2 regions of the Pseudoalteromonas sp. SCSIO 43201 genome follow, and region 2 is predicted to be linked to the other one. Evidence: predicted binding sites of a transcription regulator. Region 2 holds the regulator's gene; the other holds the start of a gene.

Region 1 (6,706 bases), 750 kb from region 2:
CACTTGACGATCTAAAAGCATATAAAGCGCTGGAGCGTCAGCCGCTAACAGGGTCATATCGAGGCTACGAAATCATCTCTATGCCGCCGCCTTCATCAGGTGGAGTTCATATCATAGAGATGTTAAATATGTTGGAGCAATACCCAATTGGTGAACTGGGTCATAACAGCGCCGCAACTATCCATTTGATGGCTGAAGTTATGAAGCGTGCCTACGCTGATCGCAGTGAATACTTAGGCGACCCTGATTTTTATGACGTACCAGTTGAGGCGTTAGTTGATAAGCAGTTTGCAAAGCAACGCAGTAAAAAGATACATCCAGATAAGGCAACGCCAAGTAGTGAAATTAAGCCCGGTAAATTGCTACCGTTTGAAAGTAACCAAACCACGCACTATTCCGTCGTTGATAAATGGGGGAATGCAGTTAGTAACACTTATACTCTAAACTTTAGCTACGGCTCGGGTATTGTAGCGGCAGGTACGGGGATTTTACTCAACAACGAAATGGACGACTTCTCGGCCAAACCCGGTAGTCCTAATGGCTTTGGGTTAGTCGGTGGTGAAGCCAACGCTGTTGAAGGTAAGAAACGTCCGCTAAGTTCGATGACCCCGACCATCGTCATGAAAGAGGGTAAACCCTTTTTAGTAACAGGTAGTCCGGGTGGCTCACGAATTATCACCACCACGCTACAGGTCATTATGAATGTTATCGATCATGGCTTGAATATCGCTGAAGCGACCGTGGCTCCGCGTATTCATCATCAATGGTTACCAGATGAAATTCGGATAGAGCGTAGTTTAAATGGTGACACCCGACGCCTACTCGAAAGTAAAGGGCATAGGCTTTCAGAAAAAAACGCCATGGGATCGACCCAGTCAATCATGCTTACCGATAAAGGGCTATTTGGTTCCTCAGATCCAAGACGAGCTGACAGTGCTGCGGTAGGATATTAACTCACTTCTCACCTCAGTCTAGAGTAAATGGAATAGGGGCGTAGTAGCCCCTAGTCTAGCAAATGCCACAAGGTTATAAGTTGAAAGCAAAACCTGCCAATCTATTGTTTATCCAAACCTTAGGTTAGTTAAGAAATATTCGTTTTTATTTTGCTAAGCACACCGCTTTTTTGTCTGAAATTTCACTATCACAAGTTAAAAAGGCTGCACCATTTTCATCCAAAAACTGTCCTTGCCACTTTCCTCCTTTACCAAGTTCAATTGATAAAAAGCCAAATTTGCCTTGTGTATTCACCACCGCATTTTCACCATCCAAGTTGTAATCATATTCACTAAAGGCATTGGTGTTACTTAAACTAACACCACTGTTACCTACGACAATTTGCGGCGGCCTAGCGGTGCTTGTTGCAAAAGTTGAAGACTGATAAATGTGCATATGTCCTGCGAGCGATAATTTTACATGATCGGGCAGTTGGCCAGATTTGGTGCGTTTCAATGCAGTTTGTAGCATTACGTTTAGGGTATCTTTGGTTGTTGGGTTCTCAACGCCCCAAATGGGTCTGTGGCTCATGATCCACATGGGCTTGGTTTTTAGTAATTCACTTCTGACATTTAGTCTTTGATATTGTTGCTGGTAAACTTTAGTTAGCCCATTATCGGCACTGGCATCACACGCATTCGCGCTATCCATTACCCAAATACTGAGCGGCTTTAAATTGATGGTATAGGAGTTTTGCACAATGATATGCGCGCTTGCAGATTTTGGTGGTTGAGTATAATCACCTTGTGCTGGGCATTGTTGTTGGTCTACAGCATCAGGGAGGGCTGCCCCTGGGCCAAAAAAGTAAAACCAGCCAACGCCAGCTCGACTACACAACTCGTGATTTCCCCGTGCAAAAATCCATGGTGCCGTAGCTGAAAGTTGACGCGTCGCAAAAAAGAAGTCGGCTTGCCAATTACTCCATGTGTCTGGCCTGGGGCTATTTAGCGCGTTTTGGCTGTAGTAAGTGTCATTTAAGCCACAGCTTGCACCACCGTAGCCGCCGTCACCTGCGTCATAGGCGTAGGTATCCCCAGAGATTGCGCCGCCAGTACCGCGATAATTGAGATCTCCCATGTGAAGCAGTAGCTGTGGTCGTTGTTGTGCTCCTTGCGCCGTAAGGCTTTTAAACGGCTCAGCAGCGCTGTTGTTTTTACACACTGACGATTTACAGCCGGTATCGCCGAAAACCGCGATTTTCTTAGGGTCAAAGGTGACTGGTGCTAACGAAAATGCGCTATTGGTGACTGTATAGGCAGTGTTTGATCTTAGCTTTGCTTCACATACGGTAACAGGAAAGTGCGCCGGGTTTGGGCGCTTTGCTCTTAATGTCATTGGTGTGACAGCTTTATTTGAGATAAGAGAGGGACATTGGCTGGCGTCGGTTAGTACACCATCGACAATCACTCGAGCATAAATATTGGGGGTTTCAGTAGTTGAGGGCGCAAACATAGTGTAAGCGCCGAGCACTTTGGTATTTGCTTGTTGTACAGCAAGTGTACTACTGCAAGCTATTAAATTGAGCGCAGCAATGGCAATGATAACGCGCATGACTTCATTCCTTTTTTAATGTAGTAGAAGGAAGTTTAATTGATTGTTAATAGTTTGCGAGCCTTCAATGCAAATATCTGTGATCACACCGATACTCTATCCTCTTAGTAGCAAAAATACCCCAACTAACGCAATTAACCCACCACATAGCATTGATTTAGTGATAGTTTCTCTGCGTAAAAGCCCAATCGTCATCACCATAAGCGGTGCCGTTGCAAAGATGGTTTGCGCGATGGCTGGGTCGGTATGATTAACGGATATCAACTGTAGCCATAGGCCGATAAAAGTACCAAAAAACACCGCAACAAACAGCCAGTTTTTGCCTTGAATTTGTTTCAGCGTGAGTGCCTTAAGTAGGCTTTGTGAACGCAGATAGGTGACAATAAAGGCCACAAATAAGGTACCTGAGGCGAGACGGATAAGTGCTGCCCACAAGCTGCTGATGCTTTCGTTAGTTAATGCGCCTTTGGAAAGTACCATACCCGCAGCTTGGCAAACAGCCGCTGTAAGCGCGAAGCAAACGCCAAGTATATAGTGCTTGTTGTCTACTACTGGTTGGCTACGACTTGGTTTGATTGCGAGCATTACGCCTACTGTCGTGATAGCAATGCCAAGCCAAGCTGATGTGCTAAGATAAACACCAAGAATAATAATATTTAAGATCCCAGCAATGGCAGGTGCTAGGCTTTCAATCACCAAAGTGCGTGCAGGGCCAATATTTCTAAGTGCAGCAAAGTAGGCACTGTCACCAATCGCTATGCCCAGTATGCCACTGGCAATCAGCCAGCCCCAACTAGAGAGTAAGGTGGGGTACATGGTATCAGCGGTGACGAGTAAACATAATATCATCAGAGCAGAAGCAATAACGCCTTTGCTGACGTTTAGCTCAAACGGACTGAGGTGATGGCTAAATCGCTTGTATAAAATTGTTGAACCAGCCCATACTCCGGCTGCTGCAATTGCTGCCGCTTCCCCAATGCCAATCATATATACCACGCTGCTTGTGCTTATTAATTTGGTGGCAAGTATACATACATTGAACAAAAAATGGGGAGGGAGCGAGATCAAATCGTTATTATGGGGTTTTGGACGTCCATACATCTAGAGGTTGAAATTTTCCTGTTTTTGTCCATAATAATGCCATTCGATTAGTCTGGAGCAGCGCATGCCAATCACCGTCACCGACGAACTCCCAGCCATTGCCCAACTGCGTCATGAAAATGTTTTTGTGATGCCACAAAGCCGTGCATCAACGCAAGAGATCCGCCCTATGCGACTTGCCATATTAAACTTGATGCCAAATAAAGTGGAAACTGAGGTGCAATTTATTAGGCTATTGGCCAATACGCCTTTGCAAGTGAATGTCGATTTACTACGGCTAGACACTCACCGCAGTTCTGAAAATTCAGAGCAACACCTAGACATGTTTTACCGCTATTTTTCAGATGTAAAAGAGCAAAACTATGATGCCTTGATCGTCACTGGCGCACCACTGGCGCATCTTGAGTATGACGATGTGGTGTATTGGCAAGAGTTACAGGCGTTTTTTGATTGGGCAGAGCACCATGTTACTTCAACGCTCTTCTCTTGCTGGGCAGCGCATGCCGGTTTGTATCACCATTATGGGTTAAAGCGAGTACTCAAAAATGACAAACTGTGCGGCGTATTTAAGCACCACTGTTATTTTGACCATGGGGCGCTGACTCGCGGCTTTGACGATGAATTTTTAGTGCCTCATTCTCGATATGGCCATATTGATGTCGACAAAATTAATACATGTAAAGACCTTGTAATTTTAGCTGGCTCAGAAAAAGTGGGTGCTTACTTAATAAAAAACCATTCTGGCAGTCAAGTCTATATCACAGGTCACCCAGAGTATGATGCTGACACGTTACAAAAAGAATATTTACGTGACTGTGAGAAAATGGCTAATGCACCACTGCCCGAGAACTATTTTCCTGAGAATGACACCACAAAGCGCCCCTCCAAAACATGGCAAAGTCACGCGTTTTTGTTATTCTCAAATTGGTTAAACTACTATGTTTACCAAACCACACCTTATGATATTAACTTAGTTAGCCAAGATGTAAGGACTAACAATTATGCCGAATAATGTAGCCGTAAACGGTGAGCAAATTGCAGCGCAGCTTAAGCAAGCAATGCAGCAACGTATTCTGATCTTAGACGGTGCGATGGGTACAATGATCCAAAAGCACAAATTAGAAGAAGAGGACTATCGTGGTGAACGTTTTAAAGATTGGCATGTCCTTATCAAAGGTAACAACGATCTGCTAAGCTTGACACAACCTGAGATTATCAAGCAGATCCATCGTGATTATCTCGCTGCTGGCGCGGATATCATTGAAACCAATACTTTTAATGCCACCACTATCTCAATGGAAGATTATGATATGGCAAGCCTGAGTCGAGAGATTAATCTCGAATCGGCGAAGCTTGCACGTGCGGTGTGCGATGAATTTACCGCCCAAGACCCCAGCAAGCCTCGCTATGTGGCAGGTGTACTTGGTCCAACATCAAAAACCTGCTCCATTTCTCCTGATGTAAACGACCCTGGTTTTCGCAATATCACTTTCGACAAGTTGGTTGCAGCTTATGTCGAGTCAACGCTTGCCCTTATTGAAGGCGGTGCGCACCTTATTTTGATTGAGACTATTTTTGATACCCTGAATGCCAAAGCCGCGTCTTATGGTGTGGAGGAAGCTTTTGAGCAAGCTGGGGTGAGATTACCTGTGATGATCTCAGGTACTATAACCGACGCGTCAGGGCGTACGCTGTCAGGGCAAACCACAGAGGCGTTTTATAACTCCATTCGCCATATTAAACCCATTTCCATTGGTCTGAATTGTGCGTTAGGCCCAGATTTACTAAGACAATATGTAGAAGAGCTATCACGGGTATGTGAAACGTTTACCTCTGTGCATCCAAACGCTGGGCTTCCCAACGAGTTTGGTGAATATGACTTAGAAGCCGATGACATGGCAAAAGAAATTATCGATTGGGGTAAAGAAGGATTTATCAACATAGTTGGTGGTTGCTGCGGCACCACACCTGAGCATATTAGCGCCTTTGCACGTGGTCTTGCACAAACCCCGCCGCGTAACTTGCCTGACATCGAAGTGCGGATGCGTTTGGCAGGACTTGAAGCCTGTAACTTAAATTAGGAATTCACCATGACACAAACAGCAGTATTTACTAACGTCGGTGAGCGTACCAATGTAACGGGTTCAGCAAGGTTTAAGCGCCTTATTCTAGAAGAGGATTACGAAACTGCATTAGATGTTGCCAGAGAGCAAGTTGAAAATGGTGCTCAGGTAATTGATATCAACATGGATGAAGCCATGTTGGACTCAAAAGCAGCGATGGTAAAGTTTCTCAATCTGATAGCGTCAGAGCCGGATATTTCAAAAGTTCCCATCATGGTTGACTCGTCTAAATGGGAAGTCATTGAAGCGGGCCTGAAATGTATTCAAGGTAAAGCCATCGTAAACTCAATCTCCTTAAAGGAGGGTGAGGCACCATTTATTCATCAAGCTAAAATTATCAAACGTTTTGGTGCAGCCGTGGTAGTTATGGCGTTTGATGAAGTTGGTCAAGCGGAGAGCGCAGATAGAAAGTTTGAGATCTGTCAGCGCTCTTACAAAATCTTGGTTGATGAGCTTGGGTTTCCGCCAGAAGACATCATTTTTGACCCAAATATTTTTGCGGTCGCCACGGGGATTGAAGAGCACGATAATTACGCCGTTGAATTTATCGAGGGCACGCGCAGAATCAAGCAAAACTTACCGCACTGTAAAGTGTCTGGGGGCGTATCGAACGTATCCTTCTCATTCCGCGGTAACAATCCCGTGCGTGAAGCTATCCACTCTGTATTTTTGTACCATGCGATTAAAGCGGGTATGGATATGGGGATTGTTAACGCCGGTCAGCTTGCAGTGTATGACGATATTCCAAAAGAGCTCCGTGATGCCGTTGAGGATGTGATCCTCAATACCGACGCTGGTGCTGGCGAGCGATTAGTTGAGATAGCGCCTAAATATTCAGGTATGGCGCAAGCAGACAAAAAAGAAGATCTAGAGTGGCGCTCTTGGCCAGTTGAAAAACGCTTGGAACACGCGCTAGTTAAAGGGATCACAGAGTTTAT
Region 2 (6,706 bases):
AGACTGTACTATTAGTGCTTTGGTCTCGAGCGCTTTGATGGTTTGACTCGCAAACCCAAGTGCCTTGAGTTCGCTTAACTTTATTGCGCCACCTTCATATAACTGAGAAAGCAAAGCTTGTTGTTTTTTGGCGCGTAGTGTAGGGAGTGTTTGCCCTTTTTCCGTTAATCTTACCACAGGGATCTGGGTTTTATCTGGGTGGCCACCATCTCTTAACACGGCAGGGAGTGCTGTGAATAATGTATCACCAATCGGATGGCAATAGTACTGTGAGACAAAATGCAAAAAATGTAATTGTGCCTGATTTAAAACAGGCTGTTCGTCGAGTACTGCGATAACCTGTTTAAGTTTCTCTTGTGGCACATCAGTGCGCTCTTTTATATTGAGTGCGATAGCAGTACAGCGACGGTTAGAAAAATTAACTGTTACTCTCATCCCAGTTACAACGTGCATCGTTGCTGGTAGCAAATAATCGAATGTGCGGTGTAATGGTAGCTTCAAAGCTACTTCAAGAATGAGCATATATTTCAATCCCATAAAGTGAGCGCAGGCTCGAAGTATATACCTAAGATTATGGTATTGGAAAACAGCCCCAGCAATGACGATAAAAAACTCTGAAATATTGCTTGTAGATTGTCCAGTTAACCACTAAAATACGCCTCCACAATTTTGTATAACTACGTATGGTGCCAGACTTCGGGTTTGGAGAGCGATACGGCCTTAACTAGAGGTTGCTATGAAAGAAGGTATTCACCCTAATTACGAGACGATCACAGCATCGTGCTCTTGCGGTAACAAGTTCGAAACTCGTTCAACGCTTTGTAAAGATATTCACCTAGACGTATGTTCTGCGTGTCACCCGTTCTATACAGGTAAGCAGAAGATCCTTGATACAGGTGGCCGTGTTGATCGCTTCAACAAGCGTTTCGGTGCACTTAGCAGCAAGAAGTAATCTTGCTGGTCTAGTCGAAAAAAGCACCCTAGGGTGCTTTTTTTGTGCCTACGGTTCAATAGCAATTATAATAATGTATACAAATAGGCAGTGTTTGATTGCTTGTGCTTGGTACACCCCCGCCTTTTAAATCTTAAAATCAACTGATTTGGCAGCAAATCTTTACTGTAACCTAGAATAGAGTAATAGCTCTATTTCGCATGTTAATATTGGCTATTAATGAGCTTAAGTTGTGCCTAGGCAGAAAACGAATATATTTAATTATATTACTAGACACTATGCTTCGTAGTGGTAAATCGTGCTTTGTGCTTCTAAATGTCTCAATTGTGCAGTTAAATTTAGTAATAATTATAAATATTGCTCTTTAGTCATGGTATTTTACGCTAGTGCTATTTTTCATCACTTTGACTTGTCTTTAACCACTTACTTGCTTACTTTTGCAGGTCTAAATTGTGAAATTTTTCTTAAAATTGAAGAGAACGTCGAAGAAAATACGAATAAATACCGTGTAAGTGGATAGACCTGATTTTACTTGAATAATGAAGAAAACTCGGTATTGTGTGATGACGGTCGATTACCTATATGTCCTATTGACATCTGCTTAAAGCACTGTGCTTTTGAGTACTTTTATGTCGTCGCTCATATAGTTAATCGCACTGTTTGTGGTTGTAAATATGGAAGCAACCGACACTCAGAATGCGAATGTTTAGCACACTCTCACATTAACTTCGTAGGAAAATATCGCGCCATGACAGATTTTCGTCAACAAGCTCTAGATTATCACGAGAAGCCCGTTCCAGGTAAAATCAGCGTAGAGCTGACTAAGCCTGCCGAGACCGTAAAAGACCTAGCACTCGCATACAGCCCTGGTGTTGCCGAGCCAGTACGTGAAATCGCGGCAGATCCTGCGAATGCCTATCGTTATACAGGTAAAGGGAACATGGTAGCTGTGATCAGTAATGGTACTGCTATTTTAGGACTAGGTAATTTAGGTCCTTTGGCTTCGAAACCAGTTATGGAAGGTAAGGCTCTGTTATTTAAACGCTTTGCTGGACTGGACTCGATTGATATTGAAGTTAAACATAACACCACTGAAGACTTCATCAATACAGTAGCGAATATTGCAGATACTTTTGGCGGGATTAACCTTGAAGATATCAAAGCGCCTGAGTGCTTTGAAATTGAGCGCGCGCTTATTGAACGCTGTGATATACCCGTTTTCCATGATGATCAACACGGTACTGCAATTGTGACTGCGGCTGGTATGCTCAATGCACTTGAGATCCAAGGTAAAGATATTCATGATGCGATCATCGTGTGTTTAGGAGCTGGTGCCGCTGCAATAGCGTGTATGGAGCTACTTATAAAATGTGGTGCACAAAGAGAGCATATTTATATGCTAGACAGAAAAGGCGTGATCCATACTCGTCGTGACGATCTTAACGAATACAAAGAGCTGTTTGCAAATAATACGGATAAGCGCACGTTACAGGATGTGATTGCAGAGGCTGACGTATTTGTTGGCGTTTCAGGCCCAGATCTTCTATCTGCTGAAGATTTAAAATTAATGGCTGATAAGCCAGTTGTATTTGCATGTTCGAACCCAGATCCTGAGATCAGCCCCGATGTTGCACATGGTGCTCGTGATGATTTGATTATGGCAACAGGTCGTTCTGATTATCCAAACCAAGTGAACAATGTGCTATGTTTTCCGTTCATCTTCCGTGGTGCACTAGATGTACGTGCTACAGCGATCAATGACGAAATGAAGATTGCGGCAGTTGAGGCTATTAGAAGTATTGCAAAAGAGCCAGTACCTGCAGAGGTGTTAAAAGCAGCTGATGTCGACAGCCTTGAGTTTGGTCCGCAATACATTATCCCTAAACCGATGGATCCTCGCTTGTTACCTCGAATAGCAAAAGCGGTTGCTACTGCTGCGGTTGAATCTGGCGTAGCGCAAATCGAGATGCCCTTGGGTTATATGGAATAAAATAACCTAAACTGGGATAATAATTTGTTCTCTAGCAGTTGTTATCCCTTACTCTTTCGGTAAATTTGTTTGTAATAGGCCAGCTATTGACGCACAAATTTGCCTTGTATTAAGAAATAACTGCTTGTAGCGATTCCAGCTTAAGTATGAAAAAAGCCTCGATTGAGGCTTTTTTGTGTCTTTATTTCCGTGAAAAATGAAGAGTCGATATTATACCAATTTGACTTAATACTTGCTCAATTTGAAGGAGTAAATCTGACGCTAACAGCGTTAAAGATTTCTCATTTAGAACAACTAAATAGCAAAATTTTTGCCTAGTTATCGACAAGATTTTCTCGCCTCAAAATAAACCACTTAATTAAGAAAATTGGTATTATTCTTCGTTTATTTCAGGGATCTCTAAACCACGCTCTTCCATTATTTGTCTTACTTCTAACGGAATACGTTCTGGGTTGTCTTTTCTCAGGTCTTCATCACTTGGAAGTGGTTGACCCGTGAAAGCATGTAAAAAGGCTTCACATAATAGCTCGCTGTTTGTTGCATGGCGCAAGTTATTTACTTGACGACGTGTACGTTCATCAGTAAGTACTTTGAGCACGTTCAAAGGGATACTCACTGTGATTTTTTTTACTTGCTCTGCTTTTTTACCGTGTTCTGCATATGGGTGAATATACTCACCATTCCATTTTGCCATAATTGTGTACTTGCCTCAGTTACATCAATGCCAATATGACTGGGTTCTGATTGATATTGTTCAGCTAAGCAGGTGGAGCAGGGAAATCTTTAAAGAGTAAAGATAAAACCTGAACTTGAATAGTTGAGCAAATTAATCCGCTATGGCGAGAACTATAGATCTCTGCCATAGTTTTCAATAACTCAGTCGTATTAGCAACGCCTTAAGTGGCGAAATTTTATCGGTTTAAAAAAGATAGTCAAATACTAGTTATTTAGCCATTTAGCAGTATAAATGTTTTGACTTCTAGTTGTCGTTGCTCTAACCTTTTAGACGTCTAAACATCCAACTATCTAGGTGACCCTATGAGTCAAATTAACAAATCGACGGTTGCAGTGCGTCACGGTATAGAAGCTGATAAAGCACATGGTGCAGTGGTTCCGCCCCTTTATCTGTCGACGACCTATTCATTTGCAGATTTTGATACCAAGCGTGATTATGACTATGGCCGCAGTGGTAACTTTAATCGTGATGTGTTGGCACAAGCGTTAACCGAACTTGAAGGAGGTCAACGTGGCATTATTACCGCAACAGGTATGTCGGCTATTCACCTAGTAACTCAATTATTAAACCATGACGACACTTTAGTGATCCCCCACGATTGCTATGGTGGCAGTTATCGTTTATTTACGTCATTGGCAAAGCGTGGGCTACTCAAAGTAGAAGTAGTGGATTTAACCCAGCCAGAAAGCCTTGAGAAACTAGAAAAAATCCAGCCTAAACTTGTGTGGATAGAAACACCAAGTAATCCAATTTTACGATTAACCGATATTGAAGCAGTTGTAACCGCTGCGCATGCGGTCGGTGCTTTAGTTGCGGCAGACAATACCTTCTTGTCACCAGCATTACAAAACCCTATCGCTTTTGGAGTCGATATTGTTGTTCACTCAACCACTAAATATATTAACGGTCACTCCGATGTGGTAGGTGGTGCAGTGATAGCGCGCACGCAAGAGCTAGGAGATGAGTTGGCTTGGTGGGCAAATAACATTGGTATTACGGGCGCGCCTTTTGATAGTTATCTGACATTGCGTGGACTGCGCACACTTAACGTACGCTTACGCCAACATCAAGAGAATGCGCAACAGATTGCTGAATACTTAGAGAAGTCGCCGTATGTGAGTCAAGTATACTATCCCGGTCTCAAGTCGCATCCACAGCATGAGCTAGCAAAAAAACAACAACTAGGCTTTGGTGGTATGGTGAGCTTTGATATTAAGGGTGATCTACAGACATCGGCTAAATTTTTAACTTCGTTAAAGCAGTTCTCGCTCGCCGAATCACTAGGTGGAGTTGAAAGTTTAATCTGCCATCCTGCGACCATGACACACGCAGGAATGGAACCTCAGGCACGTCTCGAAGCTGGGGTTGGCGATACCTTAATTCGCATTTCAGTGGGCATTGAAGATGTGCAAGACTTAATCGCAGATCTTGAAGCCGGATTTTCCAGTATTGATGACAGCCAGGCAAGTGATGACGCGAAGTCATTTAAGCTTACGCCTGCACATACCGTTGCGTTGTGGTGAGTAAATGGCAAAAGTAGTACATAAGTTTGGTGGTTCTAGTTTAAGCTCTGCAGAGCGCTATCAGGCTGTTGCTAAGATAATATTAGAGCAGTGTCAGTTAGGTGATAGCGTAGTGGTTTCAGCTGCGGGAAAAACAACCAATACTTTGGTGAAGCTATGGCAGAGTTTTGAGCAGCAAGATGTGCGCGCTTTTAACGACGTCTTGTTACAAGTTGAAAACCATCAACGTGAATTAATAGATGCGTTGTTTACCGGCGATAGGCATGCTGCTTTGCTCAAGCAGCTCGTGAACGAATTGCAGGCCCTTGCGCAAGCGCGTGAAGCACGCACACTTCACTATGCCAGTCTACTGGCGCATGGGGAGTTGTGGTCGGCTCGTGTCCTAGCCAATTACTTAAGCTCACAAGGTATTGAAGCTCGGGATATTGACGCTAGAAAACTATTTGTGCAACAGGATGGTGTATTATTACATGCGTTGAATAAAGAGGTGTGTTACAGCGCAATTGGTGACAATGCTGTGCATATTGTTACCGGCTTTATTGCAGCAGATAGTCAAGGTGAAACTGTGACTTTGGGGCGCAATGGAAGCGATTACAGTGCGACTTTACTGGCCAATTATATTGATGCCACTCAGGTATCGATTTGGACAGATACCACAGGCGTATTTAGTACCGATCCACGTAAAGTCAGTAGTGCAATAAAATACGCTAAAGTATGTCGAAGTCAGGCTGAATTATTAGCACGTTTGGGGAACCCTGTCCTGCATGCAAAAACACTCTCTCCCTTGAAAGGTACTGATATAAAACTACAAGTGCGAAGTAGTTTTGACTCAGACGCACTAGGCACTGAAATTGTTAAAGCAGGTTATAGTAAAGAGAAGCGCTTTATCACTACTTTTGGACAACTAGATTTACTGCGTGTTGAAAAATTAAATAGTGGTGAAGTAAAACAGCTTAGCCAACTAATACAGCATAGTATTCATCATTTTATCAAAGGTGGAGAGGCGCATTTATTGGTGCCATCCGAGTTTAGCCATCTGGTTATCAATGCCTTAGAGCCTCGTGCAAATATCATTGAATCACAAGTGCAAGGCTTTGCTGTCGTTGCGCCAAGCCAAGATATCGCAGGGTTACATCTGCAAGCTTTAGAATTGCTAGACGACAATGCGATAGTGACCCGTTTTGTATTACAAGCACAAAACTATAGTTTAGTGCTGACTGATCAGTCTATTGATAGTGATGTTTTGGCAGTATTACATGAACGGCTTGTCAATAAAGGCAGAGAGCTCGCGGTCATCGTTGCAGGTGTTGGCAATGTGGGTGAGGTTTTTATTGAGCAGTGTAAAGATCAGTTTGACAAACTGAGTGAGCACTTTGATCTGAAGTTGGTAGGATTGTTGCGCTCAAAACAAATGTTGTTTTGTCCAAGCGGATTAAACTTAGCCCAATGGCAGCAGCAATGGCAAAATGAAGCCATAGAATATAACGAAGCTGAATTATTTACTC

Evidence for each region. Region 2 encodes MetJ, which represses methionine synthesis genes. Its sites were predicted from a motif close to TAGACGTCTAGACGTCTA; they were not measured.
Region 1: J8Z24_RS05325 (homoserine O-succinyltransferase) is a predicted target of MetJ. The motif match lies at 3,631-3,648, and genes of this name have one in related genera.

What each region holds. Positions count from the first base shown of each region.
Region 1 is NZ_CP072683.1:1,220,425-1,227,130, forward strand. It holds gene ggt (gamma-glutamyltransferase) at 1-953, shown strand, start outside; gene J8Z24_RS05315 (metallophosphoesterase) at 1,099-2,544, opposite strand; gene J8Z24_RS05320 (DMT family transporter) at 2,641-3,531, opposite strand; gene J8Z24_RS05325 (homoserine O-succinyltransferase) at 3,710-4,657, shown strand; gene J8Z24_RS05330 (homocysteine S-methyltransferase family protein) at 4,647-5,726, shown strand; gene metH (methionine synthase) at 5,736-6,706, shown strand, end outside.
Region 2 is NZ_CP072683.1:470,172-476,877, forward strand. It holds gene priA (primosomal protein N') at 1-522, opposite strand, end outside; gene rpmE (50S ribosomal protein L31) at 737-952, shown strand; gene J8Z24_RS02040 (malic enzyme-like NAD(P)-binding protein) at 1,701-2,942, shown strand; gene metJ (met regulon transcriptional regulator MetJ) at 3,316-3,636, opposite strand; gene metB (cystathionine gamma-synthase) at 3,981-5,201, shown strand; gene metL (bifunctional aspartate kinase/homoserine dehydrogenase II) at 5,206-6,706, shown strand, end outside.